3 regions of the Erwinia sp. TECH1 genome follow, and region 1 is predicted to be linked to each of the others. Evidence: riboswitches for the same ligand, from Rfam matches in the RefSeq annotation. Region 1 holds a riboswitch; each other region holds the start of a gene.
The links. Region 1 has a riboswitch for thiamine pyrophosphate ahead of ACVWZ0_RS11355 (TenA family protein). Riboswitches for the same ligand answer to the same signal wherever they lie in the genome.
Positions count from the first base shown of each region.

Region 2: it holds a riboswitch for thiamine pyrophosphate, as region 1 does, so the genes downstream of both, thiB (thiamine ABC transporter substrate binding subunit) here and ACVWZ0_RS11355 (TenA family protein) in region 1, are expected to answer to the same signal.
Region 3: it holds a riboswitch for thiamine pyrophosphate, as region 1 does, so the genes downstream of both, thiM (hydroxyethylthiazole kinase) here and ACVWZ0_RS11355 (TenA family protein) in region 1, are expected to answer to the same signal.

Region 1 is NZ_JBSRZK010000001.1:2,420,398-2,426,252, forward strand. It holds gene ACVWZ0_RS11340 (ABC transporter substrate-binding protein) at 1-741, opposite strand, end outside; gene ACVWZ0_RS11345 (ABC transporter permease) at 761-1,507, opposite strand; gene ACVWZ0_RS11350 (ABC transporter ATP-binding protein) at 1,504-2,223, opposite strand; gene ACVWZ0_RS11355 (TenA family protein) at 2,220-2,906, opposite strand; TPP riboswitch at 2,952-3,054, opposite strand; gene ACVWZ0_RS11360 (FdhF/YdeP family oxidoreductase) at 3,236-5,557, shown strand.
Region 2 is NZ_JBSRZK010000001.1:1,032,362-1,038,216, reverse strand. It holds gene ACVWZ0_RS04775 (sugar efflux transporter) at 1-1,014, opposite strand, end outside; gene sgrR (HTH-type transcriptional regulator SgrR) at 1,260-2,921, shown strand; TPP riboswitch at 2,957-3,055, shown strand; gene thiB (thiamine ABC transporter substrate binding subunit) at 3,095-4,081, shown strand; gene thiP (thiamine/thiamine pyrophosphate ABC transporter permease ThiP) at 4,057-5,676, shown strand; gene thiQ (thiamine ABC transporter ATP-binding protein ThiQ) at 5,660-5,855, shown strand, end outside.
Region 3 is NZ_JBSRZK010000001.1:3,170,414-3,176,268, reverse strand. It holds gene metG (methionine--tRNA ligase) at 1-345, opposite strand, end outside; gene apbC (iron-sulfur cluster carrier protein ApbC) at 509-1,615, shown strand; gene ACVWZ0_RS14945 (GNAT family N-acetyltransferase) at 1,658-2,080, opposite strand; gene ACVWZ0_RS14940 (hypothetical protein) at 2,077-2,337, opposite strand; gene ACVWZ0_RS14935 (hypothetical protein) at 2,465-2,698, opposite strand; gene ACVWZ0_RS14930 (hypothetical protein) at 2,693-2,815, shown strand; TPP riboswitch at 2,888-2,984, shown strand; gene thiM (hydroxyethylthiazole kinase) at 3,017-3,802, shown strand; gene thiD (bifunctional hydroxymethylpyrimidine kinase/phosphomethylpyrimidine kinase) at 3,799-4,596, shown strand; gene ACVWZ0_RS14915 (GntR family transcriptional regulator) at 4,766-5,452, opposite strand; gene ACVWZ0_RS14910 (mannitol dehydrogenase family protein) at 5,558-5,855, opposite strand, start outside.

The DNA of each region.
Region 1 (5,855 bases):
TGCCCGCCAGCTTTCTTCAGGATGGGCCTGCAAGTAGTCGTTGCCCTGCTTGAGCGCTATCAGGAACTTTTTGATAGCGGGTTTGTTCAGGCTATCGCGATTCGCCACCAGAATTAGCTCATCATAGGCCGGCACGCCGTAGTCCTCGACGTTGAACACCACGGGATCTTTGCCCTGAAGCTTCACTTCCAGCGCTTCAATATTACGGTAGCCGCCGATGACCGCATCAACTTTGCCGGTCAGCAACGCGCTGGTCAGCTGAAAATTGACGTTAACCAGCTTAACGTCGCTGAGTTGCCGCTGGTCGTGCTGCAGCATAGCGGCGAGCGTGGCCTGTTCGATGCCGCTGACGGAATACCCCACCGTTTTCCCTTGCAGGTCTGCCGGAGAATGCACGCTTTTATCAAGCGTAATCAGCGTGTTGAGTGGGGAATCAATCAGCGTGCCGACGCGTACCAGCGGTAAGCCCTGGTCGGCAAAAAAGTGCAGCTGTGGCTGATAGGTCACCGCCAGATCCACCTTACCGGCCGCGACCAGACGTGGCGGCAACGCCGGATCGGAAGGCGGAATAATCGTCACATCCAGCCCCTGAGCCTTAAACGCGCCAGTCTGCTGCGCCACCATAATCGGCGCGTGATCGGGATTAACATACCAGTCCAGCATCAGCGTCAGCTTTTGCGCCGCGCTGGTGAAAGGAGATAACGTTGCTACCACCAGCCCACAAACTAAAGCTTTTTTCATTATCTTGTCCTTACGGTGATTAACGCTCCGGCGACCAGCGGATCAGGCGGCGCAGCAGGATATCGGTACTCAGCCAGAGCGCAATCGTCATGGCTACCAGCACAAACAGGGCGGCGAAGCAGAGATCGCTCTGCATTCGCGCGTTAGCATTCAGCATTACAAACCCCAATCCTTCGGCGGAGCCCACCCATTCGCCGACAATCGCACCAATGGGCGCGACGGCGACCGCCATCCGCAGCCCTGAGCCAAAGGCCGGCAGCGCCGCCATCAGCCGCACATGCCGCAGCTGCGAAGCGGAAGAGGCACCCATCGTGCGCGCCAGATCCAGATAGTCCTGTTCGACCCGCCGTAAGCCATCAAAAAAAGCGGAGGCAACCGGGAAAAAAATCACCAGGATCGCCATCACAATTTTGGCGCTGATGCCGAAGCCAAACCAGAGCACCAGCAGCGGCGCCAGCGCAAACACGGGGATCGCCTGGCTGGTCAATACCAGCGGCATCAGCCAGCGTTGCAGGCCGGGCGAAAAGGTCATCAGCAGCGCCAGCAGGGCGCCGAGCAGCACGCCCGCGATAAGCCCGCCGGCGATTTCAGTAGCGGTAATAAGCGTGTGGTAAGCGAGATAGCCAGCGTTATCCCGCATAGCCGCAGCCACGGCGATGGGCGAGGGCAACAGAAAAGCCGGGATGCTGCCAGGCGTGGCCAGCTGCCACAGCGCCATCAGCCCGACAAATACCGTGACGCCACGGCGTATCGTTGCTGCATTCATGCCATGTCCTCTGTCAGCTGGCGCATAAGCTGCGCCTGGCTACGCAATAAATTGGGATCGTCGGGCGCTCGCGGCGGCTGACCAGCCAGCTCAGGAAGCTCGCTAAGCCCGGCAGCAGAAAGGATCAGCAGGCGATGACTGAGGCGACAGGCTTCTACTGGATCGTGCGTAATCAGCAGCACGGTGCAGTCGGCCAGCAGCTCTGCGGCCAGCGCCTGAATTTGGGCGCGGGTAATGGCATCAAGAGCGGAAAAGGGTTCATCCATTAGCACAATGGGCCGTCGCTCGTACAAGGTCCGGGCGAGCGCGACACGCTGACGCATCCCGCCCGACAGCGTGGTGGGCAGCGCGCCGGCATTGCCAGCCAGGCCCACGCGTTCAAGCAGATGTTCTGCCCATTGTCTGTCAGCTTTCTCGCCGCGTAAACGCGCACCCAGCGCGACATTATCGATCGCGCTAAGCCACGGATAGAGCAGATCCCGCTGTCCCATCCAGGCGATGCGTCCGGCAACCGGCAGCCCATCGCTACCCAGCACCGATCCTGTCGAGGGTGCAAGCAGCCCCGCAATGATCTTCAGCAGGCTGCTTTTACCGACGCCGCTGGGGCCAAGCAGAGAAGTAAAGCGGCCACCTGCCAGCGTAAAGCTCAGCTGCTTAAATAACGTACGATCGCTAAAATGCAGGCTGACCGCCTTCACCTCTATACCCGGCGTCATCGCGCTTCCGGCGTAGCACAGGCAGCATCAAGCCCCATCTGCCAGAATGCCGTTTCCAGCCGTGTCGCGGTGGCGAATATTCCCGCCAGCGCCTCAAAGCGGCTCGCGCCGCCGCGCTGGGCGGCCAGGTTTTCAAACAGCGTCAGCGAAGCCTGCACGCCGCTCAGGTAAAGCGGAGCGCCATAGTTTTCAATCCACGGCGCGTAGGGATTGCCGGTCAATACGGTTTGCGTATCGTTCAGCAAGCCGACGCCGATCTCGGCATAGCCAGCCACGCAGGGCATCAGGGCGGTCAACAGATCGAGCGCGTCGCCCGCGTGACCAATATCCAGCACATAGCGGGTATAATTTAGCGTTTCTGGCGCCTCGGTTTCCGCCGCCATCGCCTTCCCGGTCAGGCCCCACTGCGCGCAGTAGCGCACGTGGAGCGGCAGTTCGTCGACGATGGCGTTCAGCGAGCGGATTGCCGCACGCATCTCCGGCAGCGTTTGAAATTTGCTGACCAGCAGCGCGTAGGCGCGGGCAAAATGGATAAGGAACAGATAGTCCTGGATAAGGTAACGGCGAAAAGCCGACGCAGGCAGGGTGCCGTCAGCCAGCTGGCGAACAAAAGGGTGATGGATATAGTGCAGCCAGCGATCGCCGGTCTGTTGACGCAGCCGTCCGTAGAAACCGTCAAACACGGAACCTCCTCAATACTTGAGATCCGGTCAGGCGCGGGAACGTGCGTTATCTGGCTCAGCCGTCCCTTCGCTGGCATGACCCAGATCAGGTTCAAAGGGTTCGGCTTGCGCCATCTCAGCCCGTAACAGGACACCCCTCGGTGCGTATTGTTATACGGTATTTACTTTCTGTTTACAATGCGCAGGCTCAGCACCATTGTGGATTCAGGTCGCTGGCCTCTATGGGTTATTAATAGCGCCATTCGGTAACATTCTGAAAGCAAAAAACCGGTCGGAAGCCGCATGCTGTTCTAAGCTAAAAACTGGTTTGTAATGTGATGCGGAGTCGTATGAAACAACAAAATAAGACTATTGGAATAGCGCCTTACGGTGGTTCAGCGGGGGGGTGGGGAGCGTTAAAGGCCGTTGCCGACGCGATCCGCGGCCAGATGTCGGTCAAACAGGACGTGATCGCGTTGTTTAAAGTCAACCAGCCGCAGGGCTTCGATTGTCCCGGCTGCGCGTGGCCCGATCCTCAGCACGGTTCCTCCTTTGAATTTTGCGAAAATGGCGCCAAGGCCGTTTCCTGGGAAGCCACCAGCAAGCGCACCACGCCGGAATTTTTCTCTGCCCATACCGTCAGTGAGCTTTGGCAACGCAACGCTTTTGAGCTGGAAGGCGAAGGCCGTCTGACTCACCCGATGAAATACGATGCGGCCACCGATACCTATCAGCCTATAGAATGGGAAACCGCCTTCCGTGAAATCGGCGAAAAGCTGCAAAGCTACGAAGATCCGGATAGCGTGGAGTTCTATACCTCAGGCCGCGCTTCTAACGAAGCAGCGTTTCTCTGGCAGCTGTTCGCGCGCGAATACGGCACTAATAATTTCCCGGATTGCTCTAATATGTGCCATGAGCCGACCAGCGTCGGCCTGCCGCAGTCCATCGGCATAGGCAAAGGCACCATCGAACTGGAAGATTTCGATCACTGCGATCTGGTGCTGTGTATCGGCCATAACCCCGGCACTAATCATCCACGCATGCTGGGTACGCTACGTGAAGTCTCCAAACGCGGCGCAACCATCGTGGCGATCAATCCGCTGCGGGAAAGAGGGCTTGAACGCTTTACCTCTCCGCAAAGCCCGGTAGAAATGCTGTCGCTCAGCTCCACCACGCTCGCTTCTACCTATTACAAAGTGCGCGTTGGCGGCGATGCCGCCATGCTGAAAGGCGTGATGAAGTGTCTGCTGGTGATGCACGAGCGGGCGCTGGCGGCCGGAGAGCCCGGCGTGCTGGACGAAAGCTTTATCAGCGAACATACCGAAGGTTTTGACGCCCTGAAGGCGGACCTGGATGCCACCGACTGGCCGCATATTCTGAAAGTCTCCGGTATGACGTTTGAAGAGATCCAGAATATTGCCCACCTGTATGCCAAAGCAGAAAGAACCATTATCTGTTACGGCATGGGTATCACCCAGCACCAGTACGGCACGCAAAATGTACAGCAAATCGCTAACCTGCTGTTGATGCGTGGCAATATCGGCAAGAAAGGCGCGGGCATCTGCCCACTGCGCGGCCACTCTAACGTACAGGGCGATCGTACCGTCGGCATTACTGAAATCCCGCCGCAGTCGCTGCTGGACAACCTGGAAAAAGTGTTTGGCTTTAAGCCGCCGCAGAAACATGGACACGGTGCGGTGCAGGCTATTCAGGCGATCCGCGACGGCCACTCCAAAGCACTGCTTTGCCTGGGCGGCAACCTGGCGGAGGCGATCTCCGATCCGCAGCAAACCTTCGAGGCGATGCGCAAGCTGGATCTGGTGGTGCATATGGCGACCAAGCTGAACCGCTCGCATCTGCTGTTGGGCAAACATAACTATCTGCTGCCGGTGCTTGGCCGAACCGAAATCGACAGGCAGGCATCGGGCGAGCAGAGCGTGACCGTGGAAGATTCCATGTCGATGGTGCACGCCTCGCGCGGCTCGCTGAAGCCCGCTTCGGAATGGCTGAAGTCGGAGCCGGCCATCGTAGCGGGTCTGGCGAAAGCCACGCTGCCCAACACTAAGGTGAACTGGGACAGAATGATCGGCGACTACAGCTTTATCCGCCAGGCTATCGAAGCCGTTTTCCCGGCCTTTGAGGATTTTAACCGCAAGATCCTACAGCCGGGCGGCTTCCGTCTTTACAACGCCGCGTCGGAACGCAAATGGCTGACGCCGTCGGGTAAAGCGCAGTTTAAGATCATGCAGGGCATTAACGAGGATCCGCGTTCGCTGAAGTGCCACGATTTGGTGCTGACGACGCTGCGCAGTCACGATCAGTACAACACCACGCTGTACGGGCTGAACGATCGCTATCGCGGCGTGACGGGAAGGCGGGACGTGCTGTTTATCTCGGCAGATGAGGCAGAAAAACGCCGCCTGCGGGTCGGCGACAAGGTGCATATGGTGGCGCTCGATCCGGACGGCAAGCAGACCTCGCGACGCCTGGATAATCTGACGATAGTGGTTTACGACATGGCGCCTGGCTCGGTCGCGGCCTACTATCCGGAAGCCAACGTGCTGGTGCCGCTGGACAGCTTCGATACCGAAAGCGGTATTCCGGCTTATAAAAGCATTCCTGTCGCGCTGGAGCACGCAGAAGCGACCGAAACGTCGGGCACGCTGCGCTAAAAATGGGAAGGAGGGGGCGACCTCTCCTTTTCTTCCTGACCCCGCAAAAATAAACGTAATGGCTTTAAAATTGCTTCAGCTGAGCGTACCCTGAGCACGCAATCCTTTCTCCTGCGAGGTTACTGAGCTTCCCGAATATCCGCAGTAATAAAACGAGTAATCAGCACAGAGTAATAAAGAACATAACTCGGATAAAATCGCATAGATATCAAAACGGGAAATTACGGATAGCCTTTCGGAAAACTGACCTAAGTTGAGGTCAATAACATGTTAAAACCTCCTGATACTTTAATGGATA
Region 2 (5,855 bases), 1.4 Mb from region 1:
ACCTGGTCTGCCGGGCATCAGATCCTGAAAATAGAGCATGCCAATCCCGGCGATGATGCCGATAAAAATAGCGTTGAAAATCTGTAGCGCCAGCAGCGCCGCACGCGAGTGAAACAGCACCAGCCCCAGATAAAACAGCACGCCCGCCGCCACGGCAAACAGCATCATGTTGCGCTTGCCGAAGCGCTTAACATAGTGCCCGGCCAGCAGCATCGCCGGGATCTCCAGACCCGCCGCCACGCCCATCAGCAGGCCCGCCAGCCTGTCCGGCAGGCCCAGCACGCTGCTGATATAAAGCGGCATATCAATGATATACATGGTGTTGCAGGTCCACATCAGCAGCGAGGCGATAAACAGCAGCCGCACGTCTCTGTTTTTCCACGCGCTGATTTGCGTGATAACCACCTCCGGCGACTGTTCCACTCGTGGTACGGAAGGCAGCGCAAACCAGATCAGCGCGATGCAGAGCACAAACAGCGCGGCGGCAACGGAAAACATGGTGGTAAAGCCGTAGTTCAACGCCAGCGCGAAAGAGAGCGGCGGGCCGATCACCCACGCCAGCGAAAGCTGGGCGCGCATTACCGAACTGAACATCACGACTTCACGCGCAGAGCTGTCCGCATACTCGCGCGCCAGCGCAAAAATTTGCGGCATGGCGACGCTGGCCAACGCTGACAGCAGCACGCCAAAAGTGATCAGCGTCAGATAATCGCGGTTAAAAGCGAACAGCAGCGCGTTGCCTGTCGCCATCAGACAGCAAAAGAGGATCAGCATACGTCGATCGCCACGGTTGTCCGATCGTTTCGCCAGCAGCAGGCTGACCGCAATACCGGCAATTGCGTTCACGGTATAAAACAGCCCCACCCAGAATGGCCGCTCGCCCACTTCGCGCGTCAGAAACAGGCTCAGCGTTGGCGCCTGTAGCGCCCCCGCGATACCCACCATAAAAGAGACAGCCATAAAAGCGAGGTAAACCGGGTTAATACGACGTTGACGCGTAAGCAACGATTTCATACCACATCCCTTGCAAATAAAGAGGCCCGCACGCGGGCGCAAACAGCAAGCATAGAAGAAAACGGGAAATGAAAAAAGCCAGCGGGCAAGACGCCTGCTGGCTGGTGAAAGCACACCTTACTCAGATATAAAGTCTTGAAAGCGCGCCATTCAAAAGAATGCCTCCCGCACTTTCATCGCTAACCAGTATTGCCTTAATATAGGGCAAGAAAAACAGGCGACTTTTCAGCAAGAGTTCCCCTTTTATGCAATCAACGCGTTTACAGCAGCAGTTTATCCGGCTCTGGCAGAGCTGCGAGGGCCAGCCGCAGGAAACCACGCTCGACCAGCTGGCGCTCCAGCTTAGCTGTTCGCGTCGCCATATGCGTAACCTGCTTGGCGCCATGCAGCAGGCGGGCTGGCTAACCTGGCAGGCAGAAGCCGGGCGCGGCAAGCGCTCGAAGCTGACGTTTCACTATACGGGCCTGGCGCTGCAGCAGCAGCGCGCGGAAGACCTGCTGGAGCAGGATCGCATCGATCAGCTGGTGCAGCTGGTCGGCGATAAAAATACCGTGCGGCAGATGCTGCTCTCTCATCTCGGCCGCAGCTTTCGCCAGGGAAAACATATCCTGCGGGTGCTCTATTATCGCTCGCTGCTGAACCTGAATCCCGCCACCGCGTTGCGTCGTTCGGAAACGCATCTGGCCCGGCAGATCTTCAGCGGCCTGACGCGCATAAATGAGGAAAACGGGGAAATCGAGCCGGATATCGCCCACCACTGGCAGTCGGTTTCTTCGCTGCACTGGCGCTTCTATTTACGCCCTGCGGTGCATTTCCATCACGGACGCGAGCTGGAGATGGCGGATGTGATCGCCACGCTGGAACGCGCGCGGACGCAGCCGCTTTTCGCCAATATCGTCCGTATTCACTCTTCCACGCCCTGGACGCTGGATATTCATCTGCACCAGCCCGACCGCTGGCTGCCGTGGCTGCTGGCGGGCGTCGGCGCGCTGATCGTGCCGAAAGAGTGGCCTTTTCTGCCCGATTTCAGCCGTCAGCCCGTCGGCACCGGGCCCTATGCCGTGGTGCGTAATCAGCAGAGCCAGCTTAAGATCGAAGCCTTCGACGCCTATTTCGGCTACCGCGCGCTGCTTGATGAGGTCAACATCTGGGTATTACCGGAAATCAGCGAGGAGCTGGTCTATTCCGGCGTCAGGCTGGAAGGCGGCAGCCTGGATGAAAAATCGGAAGAGAGCCGCCTTGAAGAAGGCTGCTATTTTCTGCTGTTCGACCAGCGTTCGCCGCTGGGACGGGACGAGCAGATCCGTCGCTGGGTCAGCGCCATCGCCAACCCGATAGCGTTGCTGAACCGTGCCGGAGCGGGCTATCAGCGCTACTGGTTTCCGGCCTACGGGCTGCTGCCGCGCTGGCATCATCGACGCGATCTGGACGCGCCGGAAAAGCCGACGGGCCTGACCTCGCTTACGCTGACCTGGTATGGCGATCATCTTGAGCATCAGGCTATTGCTAATTTGCTCCAGCCGCTGCTGGCTGCGCAAGGGGTGACGCTGGTTACGAAGCAGGTCGATTACGCCAGCTGGCATCAGGGCGAGGCGGAAAGCGACATCTGGCTGGGCAGCGCTAACTTTACGCTGCCGCTGGAGTTTTCGCTGTTTGCCCTGCTGTATGAGATCCCGCTGCTGCAACACTGCGTGCCGATTGACTGGCAGCAGGATGCGCAGCGCTGGCGCGAACAGCAGCTCCCGCTGGCCGACTGGAGCAGGCAGCTGACAGCCGACTGCTACTTTCATCCGCTTTTCCATCACTGGCTGCTGCTGGAAGGCGAACGCAGTATGCGCGGGGTGCGCATGAATACGCTGGGCTGGTTTGACTTCAAGTCCGCGTGGTTTGCACCGCCCGAATCATGATGCTTTCGCTACCCTGTAGAAATCATTAGAATAAGCCGTTCTCAACGGGGTGCGCGGCATTGGCCGACGCTGAGATAAACCCGTCGAACCTGACCCGGCTAATACCGGCGTAGGGATTTGAGAGTGCTTCACCTGCTCAGATCGCGCGTCGCCTGACCCTCAAGGAACTCCAGGTGCTAAAAAAAATCCTGCCTCTGCTGCTGCTCTGCTCGCTTTCCGCCGTTGCCGCCAAACCCGCGCTGACGGTTTATACCTATGACTCCTTCTCTTCCGAATGGGGACCCGGTCCGGCCATTAAAAAGGCTTTTGAGGCCGACTGCGGCTGCGAGCTGCGCTATGTCGCCCTGCCCGACGGCGTCGCGCTGCTGAACCGCCTGCGTATGGAAGGGAAAAACAGCCGCGCCGACGTGGTGCTGGGGCTGGATAACAACCTGCTGGACGCGGCGGAAAAAACCGGACTGTTTGCCGCCAGCGGCGTCGATACGCGCAGCGTCACCGTGCCGGGCGGCTGGTCAAACAGCACTTTCGTTCCCTACGACTACGGCTGGTTCGCCTTTGTCTATGACAAAACTAAACTGCAAAACCCGCCCAAAAGCCTGAAAGAGCTGGTCGAGGGCAGTCAGCCGCTGAAAATTATCTACGAAGATCCGCGCACCAGCACGCCGGGACTGGGCCTGCTGCTGTGGATGCAGAAAGTCTATGGCGATAACGCGCCCGCCGCCTGGCAGAAGCTGGCGCAGAAAACCGTGACCGTGACCAAAGGCTGGAGCGAGGCTTACGGCCTGTTTCTGAAGGGCGAAGCCGACATGGTGCTGAGCTACACCACCTCACCCGCTTATCATTTGATTGCCGAGAAAAAAACGCAGTATGCCGCTGCCGACTTTAGTGAAGGTCATTACCTCCAGGTGGAAGTCGCCGGGCAGCTTAAAACCAGTAAACAGCCGCAGCTGGCGCAGAAGTTTATGCAGTTTATACTGGCTCAGCCTTTCCAGCAGACCATTCCGCAGGGCAACTGGATGTATCCCGCCGTGGCGGGCAAGCTGCCGGCAGGCTTTGACACGCTGACCCTGCCGAAAACCACGCTGCAATATTCGTCGCAGGACGTCGCCAGCCATCGCAGCCAATGGATCAGCGAATGGCAACGCGCCGTCAGCCGCTAGCCAGCTATCAGCCTTCAGGCAGCCTCGTTCCTGGCTGCCTGGCCGCCACGCTGCTGGTCGCCGTGGCGCTGCTCGCCTTTATCGCGCTGGGGCGCAACGCGCCGGTCAGCGCCCGCGCGCTTTGGGAAGACAGCTATCTGTGGCACGTCCTCCGCTTTTCCTTCTGGCAGGCGTTTCTCTCCGCTTTGCTGGCGCTGACGCCCGCCGTGCCGCTGGCGCGGGCGTTGTATCGCCGCCGCTTTCCGGGCAGGCAACTCGTGCTGCGCCTTTGCGCGATGACGCTGGTGCTGCCGGTGCTGGTGGCGGTATTCGGTATCCTCAGCGTTTACGGGCGTACGGGATGGCTGGCGTCGCTGTGCGCCTGGCTGGGCGTGGACTATCACTTTACGCCTTATGGTTTGCAGGGCATTTTGTTGGCGCACGTCTTTTTTAACCTGCCGCTGGCCGCCAGGCTGCTACTGCAAACGCTGGAGCAAATCCCCACCGAACAGCGCCAGCTGGCCGCGCAGCTGGGCGTCACGGGCTGGCATCAGTTTCGCCTGGTTGAGTGGCCCTGGCTGCGGCGCCAGCTGCTGCCGGTCGGCTCGCTGATCTTTATGCTCTGCTTCGCCAGCTTCGCCACCGTGCTGGCGCTGGGCGGCGGCCCTAAGGCCACCACTATCGAGCTGGCGATTTTTCAGGCGCTGAATTTTGATTACGATCCCGGCCGCGCCGCCTTACTGGCGCTGCTGCAAATGATCTGCTGCCTGAGCCTGGTGTTGCTGAGCCAGCGGCTGAGTAAAGCGCTGCCGTCAGGCACCACTCATCTGCAAGGCTGGCGGGATAAGCAGGAAGCGCCGGGCGCGAAGCTGCTGGACGGCGTACTGCTGTTGCTGCTGCTGCTGCTGATCGCGCCGCCGCTGTTGGCCGTGACTGCCAGCGGCCTGAACAGCAACCTGTTTAGCGTCCTGCAACAGCCCGCGCTCTGGCAGGCGACCTTTACCTCGCTACGCATCGCCCTGGGCGCCGGCGTGCTCTGCGTGCTGCTGACCACGATGCTGCTGTGGAGCAGCCGCGAGCTGCGCCTGCGCCAGCAGCCTTTCGCGGGCCAGCTGATGGAGCTGAGCGGGATGCTGATCCTGGCGATGCCGGGGATCGTGCTGGCGACCGGTTTTTTCCTGTTGCTGAACGATACCCTCGGTCTGCCGCAGTCTGCGGACGGCATTGTTATCTTTACCAATGCGCTGATGGCCGTGCCCTACGCGATGAAAGTGCTGGAAAATCCTTTGCGCGATATCGCCGAGCGCTACAGCCGCCTTTGTCTGGCGCTGGATATTCGCGGGCTGAACCGTCTGCGGCTGATCGAGCTGCGCGCGTTAAAACGGCCGCTGGCGCAGGCGCTGGCGTTTGCCAGCGTGCTGTCGGTCGGCGATTTCGGCGTGGTGGCGCTGTTCGGCAATGAAGATTTCCGCACCCTGCCGTTCTGGCTTTACCAGCAGATGGGCGCCTATCGCAGCGAAGATGGCGCGGTGACCGCGCTGCTGCTGCTGCTGCTCTGCTTTCTTTTGTTTACCCTGATTGAAAAACTGCCGGGACGCCATGCTGACGTTGACTAACCTTACCTGGATCTACCAGCATCTGCCGATGCGCTTTTCCCTGTCGATGCAGGCCGGGGAGCGCCTGGCGATACTTGGCCCCAGCGGCGCAGGTAAAAGCACCCTGCTGAGCCTGGTAGCGGGTTTTCTTACCGCCGACAGTGGCGAACTGCGGCTGAACGGCGAAGATCATCGCGCTA
Region 3 (5,855 bases), 750 kb from region 1:
TTTCAGACGGGTATAGATCAGCTCCGACAGCTCGCGGTTCTCCTCGCTGTGCGTGGAGTGGTAGTTATCGTAGCTGATATTGAAACCGGCGAAGTCATTCTGATGTTCCTGACTCATCTCGGCAATCATCTGCTCAGGCGCAATGCCCATCTGCTGAGCTTTCAGCATGATCGGCGTACCGTGCGCATCGTCGGCGCAGATGAAGTAAACCTCGTTGCCGCGCATTCGCTGGTAACGGACCCAAATATCCGCCTGGATATGCTCGAGCATGTGGCCGAGATGAATAGAACCGTTGGCGTAAGGGAGTGCGCACGTTACCAATATTTTTTTCGCGACTTGAGTCATAGTGAGACTTGCTATACCTGTTTAAAATAGGGGGTTCCGATGTTACCCGAAAGGCCCGGCCTGCGTAAACAACGCCGCGCCGACCGTGCCGTTTTTTACTGCCTGCCGCCGACAGCCTTATCTGATATGCTCTGAATAACGTCACAGAAAAAAAGGAGCCGGGATGATGCCTCAATCCCAACATTCACCTGAAGCGCTGCGCGCGATAGTGATGGGCGTTTTAACCACGTTTGAACATCCGACGCTACAGCGCAACCTCACCGCGCTGAAGGCGCTGCACCATTGCGCAATGCTGGACAACACCCTGCATATTGAACTGCTGATGCCTTTCGCCTGGCACAGCGGCTTTGAAGCCTTAAAGGAGAGCGCCAGCGCGGAGCTGCTGCGCCTGACTAATGCCACCGCCATCAGCTGGAAGCTGAGCCTGGATATCGCCACGCTGAAAAGGGTGAAGAACCAGCCAGGCGTAAAGGGCGTGAAAAATATTATTGCCGTCAGCTCCGGCAAGGGCGGCGTCGGCAAATCCAGCACGGCGGTCAACCTGGCGCTGGCGCTGATGGCCGAAGGCGCGAAAGTCGGCCTGCTGGATGCGGATATCTATGGCCCGTCGATCCCTGATATGCTCGGCACGCAAAACGAACGGCCTACCTCGCCGGACGGTACGCATATGGCGCCGATTATGGCGCACGGGCTGGCGACCAACTCTATCGGCTATCTGGTGACCGATGACAACGCGATGGTGTGGCGCGGGCCGATGGCCAGCAAGGCGCTGATGCAGCTGCTGAACGAAACGCTGTGGCCGGATCTGGACTACCTGATCCTGGATATGCCGCCAGGCACGGGCGATATTCAGCTGACGCTGGCGCAAAACGTGCCGGTGACCGGCGCGCTGGTGGTGACCACGCCGCAGGATATCGCGCTGATCGACGCCCGTAAGGGGATTGTGATGTTTGAAAAGGTCAGCGTGCCGGTGCTGGGCATCGTCGAGAACATGAGCGTGCACGTGTGCAGCAACTGCGGTCATCACGAGCCGATTTTCGGCAGCGGCGGCGCGCTGGCGCTGGCGGAACAGTATCACACGCGCCTGCTGAGCCAGCTGCCGCTGCACATCACGCTGCGCGAGGATCTGGACGACGGAATGCCGACGGTGGTGCGCCGTCCCGACAGCGAATTTACCTGGCTGTATCGCCAGCTGGCAGGCCAGGTCGCCGCACAGCTCTACTGGGATGGCGAAGTGATCCCGGACGATATCGCTTTCCGTGTAGTCTGACGGCAAATGTGCGATACGGGCGCACCAGGCGCCCGTTTTCTTTTACAGCACGTAGTGCAGCAGCAGATATTCTCCCTGTTCGCCTTCACCGCTGCTGATAACCTGCCAGCCGTGACCCTGATAAAAAGCCAGCGCCCGGTCGTTTGCCTTAAGGCACTTTAGCGCGCCGGTCGACGTGAAGCCGGCCTGCACCGCCTCCAGCAGCTCGCTGCCAATACCCTGACCCTGACACGCCGGGTCGACAAATAAACTGTGCAAAAAATTATCGGCGGGCAGCAGCGCGGCAAAGCCCGTGCGGTGGCCGTCGTGCTCGGCGACCAGGATGCGTTCGCCCAGCGTTACGCGGTCGAAATCCTCCAGCTGCCAGGCGCTGCCGTCAAGCCAGTGCCAGTTCGCCTTGCGGGCGGCCAGAAACAGCGTGCGCAGAAAAGGGCGGTCGGCTTCGGTAAAGGCGCGTACCGTCATCCGTTCTCTCCCCAGACGGGCTTTACGTGTCTTTCGCCCTCAATGCCCGTGCCGCGATAGTCATAATCGATTTTGCCCGCTTCAAAAAGCTGATCCAGCAGGCGGAAATTGTCGGGGGGCGTAACGTTACAGCGGCTATTCAGCACGGTATCCTGAATGGTAAAGGCACGATCGCCGCGCGCTATCTGTTGCAGATAGTGCAGCATTTGCAGCGCCGCGACGCTGATGCCGTATTGTTCATTAAGCGGTCTTGTCATCTTACTTCTCGTCAGGACAGGGATGGCGTTCAGATTAGCGAATGGGCGGACTTTATCAAAAGCCGCTACGGGATCGGAGAGTATGACGCAAAAATTCCCGGCGGCAAAAGAGACCGCCGGAAAATAATCAGAAATTCACCGTCACGCCGCCAGCCAGCAGCCAGTCGTTGGCGCCTTCCCGTTGCAGCCTGCGCTGATGGTTGAGGCGGGTGGAGAAGGTCACATTGTCGGTAACGGCCAGCCTGGCCTCCGCTTGCACAGCCAGCGCATCGCCGCCGTTGCCGGTACGGAAGGCGTCACGGTTGTGGCCATCGCTAACGGTTACTTTGCCCTGGCCTGCCGGACGATGAAGCCAGTGCATGTCCATGCCCAGATGCAGGGTGCCAGGGACTATCGGCAGCGTGTAATCCCAGGCCAGGCCGCCAATCCATGCCGTCCGCCGCTGCTGCTGCTGGCGCTGGCGCTGGCAGCAGTGTAAACCCTGGCGCTATCTGCGTTAGCAAGCCGTTCCGCGCTTGCGTAAAACAGCGCGTTTCCCTATGCTGGCAAGCACTACGACTCGGGGTGCCCTTCCTTGTGAAGGCTGAGAAATACCCGTTGAACCTGAACTGGATAATGCCAGCGGAGGGAAGTCAGATGCTTTATCGCATCGCCTTCTTGATCGCCGGTTGGGAGCGCTATGATCCAACCTACTCACTATACGGCCAGCCCGGCCGCGTCTCTTGCTCTGTTCCGCCAGCGGTCGCCGCTGGTTCACTGCCTGACCAATGATGTGGTACAAAGCCTGACGGCTAACGTGCTGCTGGCGCTGGACGCGTCGCCCGCGATGGTGACTGAACCTGTGGAAGCGGCACAGTTCAGCGCCATTGCCGATGCCGTGCTGATCAACGTCGGCACGCTGACCGCTGCACGTAGCGAAGCGATGCTGGCCGCGGTGCAGGGAGCGACGGCGGCAGGCCGACCGTGGACGCTGGATCCGGTTGCCGTCGGCGCGCTGACTTTTCGCAGCGATTTTTGCCAGCGGCTGCTGGCATTCCGTCCTGCCGCCATTCGCGGCAACGCCTCTGAAATTATGGCGCTGGCCCGACAGGCGGTTTCCGGTCGCGGCGTCGACAGCCAGCATCATCCTTCCGCCGCGCTGGAGGCCGCTATTCAGCTGGCGCAGTCCAGCGGCGCGGTGGTTGCCGTGACGTGCGAAACGGATTACGTCACCGATGGACGGCGGCTGCTGGCGGTATCGGGCGGCTCTCCGCTGATGACGCGCGTGGTCGGCACGGGCTGCGCGCTCTCCGCCGTGGTGGCCGCATTTTGCGCACTGCCGGGCGACAGGCTGCTGCATATCGCTGCCGCCTGTCGGGTAATGAGCCAGGCGGGCGAGCAGGCGGCGGCGGCGGCCAACGGGCCGGGCACCTTTGAACCGCTGTTTCTCGATGCGCTCTACCGTCTGTACAAGGAGGCGGTATGAGAGTCAACGCATTGACCATCGCCGGTACGGATCCCAGCGGCGGAGCCGGGATCCAGGCCGATCTGAAAACGTTCTCCGCGCTTGAAGCCTACGGTACCAGCGTGATCACCGCGCTGGTGGCGCAGAACACCTGCGGCGTGCAGGCCGTCTATCCCGTGGCGGCCGATTTTGTTTCGGCCCAGCTAGCCTCGGTATTAAGCGACGTGCGCATCGACAGCGTCAAAATCGGTATGTTGCAGGACAGCGATATTGTGGAGGCGGTAGCAGAAGGGCTGGCAAAGGCGGCGATCCCCTGGCGGGTGTTGGATACGGTGATGCTGGCGAAAAGCGGCGATCCGCTGCTTTCCGGGCGGGCCGTGGCGACGCTGCGGGAAAAACTGCTGCCGCAGGTTTCCATTATCACGCCGAATCTGCCGGAAGCCGCTGCGCTGCTGGAGTGCTCACCGGCCCGCAACGAACAGGAGATGCTGCAACAGGGCAGGGCGCTGCTGGCGCTGGGCTGTCAGGCGGTGCTGATGAAAGGCGGCCACCTGAGCGACAACGAAAGCCCGGACTGGCTGCTGACCCCGGAAGGAGAAGAGCGCTTTACCGCGCCGCGCGTGCCGACTAAAAATACGCACGGCACCGGCTGCACGCTTTCTTCCGCGCTGGCCGCGCTGCGCCCGCGTCATACCAGCTGGCCGGGTACGGTAAGCGCAGCGAAACAGTGGCTGCAGGGCGCATTGCAGCACGCAGATACGCTGGAAGTGGGTAAAGGCATTGGCCCGGTGCATCATTTCTACCGCTGGTGGTAGCGCGCTGGAACGCTATCAGCGGGCAAACTGCTGACGGGCCGGGAGAGGATGATTAGTAGTGCATCGACGAGCGAAAACGTTACGGCTGAACCGGCGCGTGTAGCGGTAGTGATGAGACGCGCGGGTGGAAGGACGCTGACGGCCGGAACCGCTCGCCAGCCCGGCAGGATTACTCCTGTTCAAACCACGCGCCGTTTTGCTCTGCAATCGGCGTGATGGAAAAAATCATCTCCTGCAAATGATGCCGCAGCGCCCGTTCGGCGGCGTCGGCGTCTTTCGCCAGCAGCGCCTGCAGGATCTCTTCATGCTGATTGATCAGGCTTTCCGGCGGCGAAACCTTACTGAGGGTCAGGAAGCGCACGCGATCCATCGTCGCCTTGATATTTTCTACCGTTTCCCATGCCAGCTCACAGTTGATGCTCTGCGCGATAAGGCGGTGGAACTCATCATCCAGCAGCAAAAACGCCTGGCTGTCGTTGCGCTCCGCAGACAGCTTTTGCAGGCGCAAATTATGCTCCAGCCGGGCCAGCGCCTCTGGGGTCGCTTCCGTCGCCGCTCGCCTTATTACCGCCGTTTCCACCGCTTCACGAATAAAACGGCCGTCGGCAACGCGTCGCGCAGAAATCTTGCGCACAAAGGTGCCGCGCTGCGGCAGAATTTGCACCAGATCGGCCTCGGCCAGCTTAATAAAGGCTTCCCGCACCGGCTGGCGCGAGACGCTGAAACGGGCAGAAACCTCTTTTTCAGACAGTAAGGCACCCGGTGAAATCACGCAGGTCACAATATCCTGGCGTAAAAAGCGATAGATTTGCTGATTGACTGGTTCGCTGGCGGTAATGATATAGGCAGTAGACATGCGGCAATTTTCATTTCATTAGTGCGTCGCGAAGCCTGACGCTGGAAACAGCCAGTCTAATCAGCCTGCTGCGCCAGCGCCAGTTCTTTTGCCATTAAGCGGCGGTCAGCCGATAACCTGCCTGACCGTTTCTTTCGCGCCCAACTTCAGTAACAGCGCGTAGTAATGGCCGACTTTTTCGCGGAACAGCGAATTATCGGGCAGATCCTCGCCAAAAACAGCCCGCAGCGAGAGCAGAGCGGCGACGCGCTCATCGCCTTCCTGACTGTCGTTTACCCGCTGCGCCAGCTCCGCACGCAGCGGATCGTTAATGACGATTGGCTTGCCCTGCTCATCCACGCCGCCAACAAAGCGTATCCAGCCTGCCACGCCCAGCGCCAGCAGCGTAAAATCGCTGCCGTTA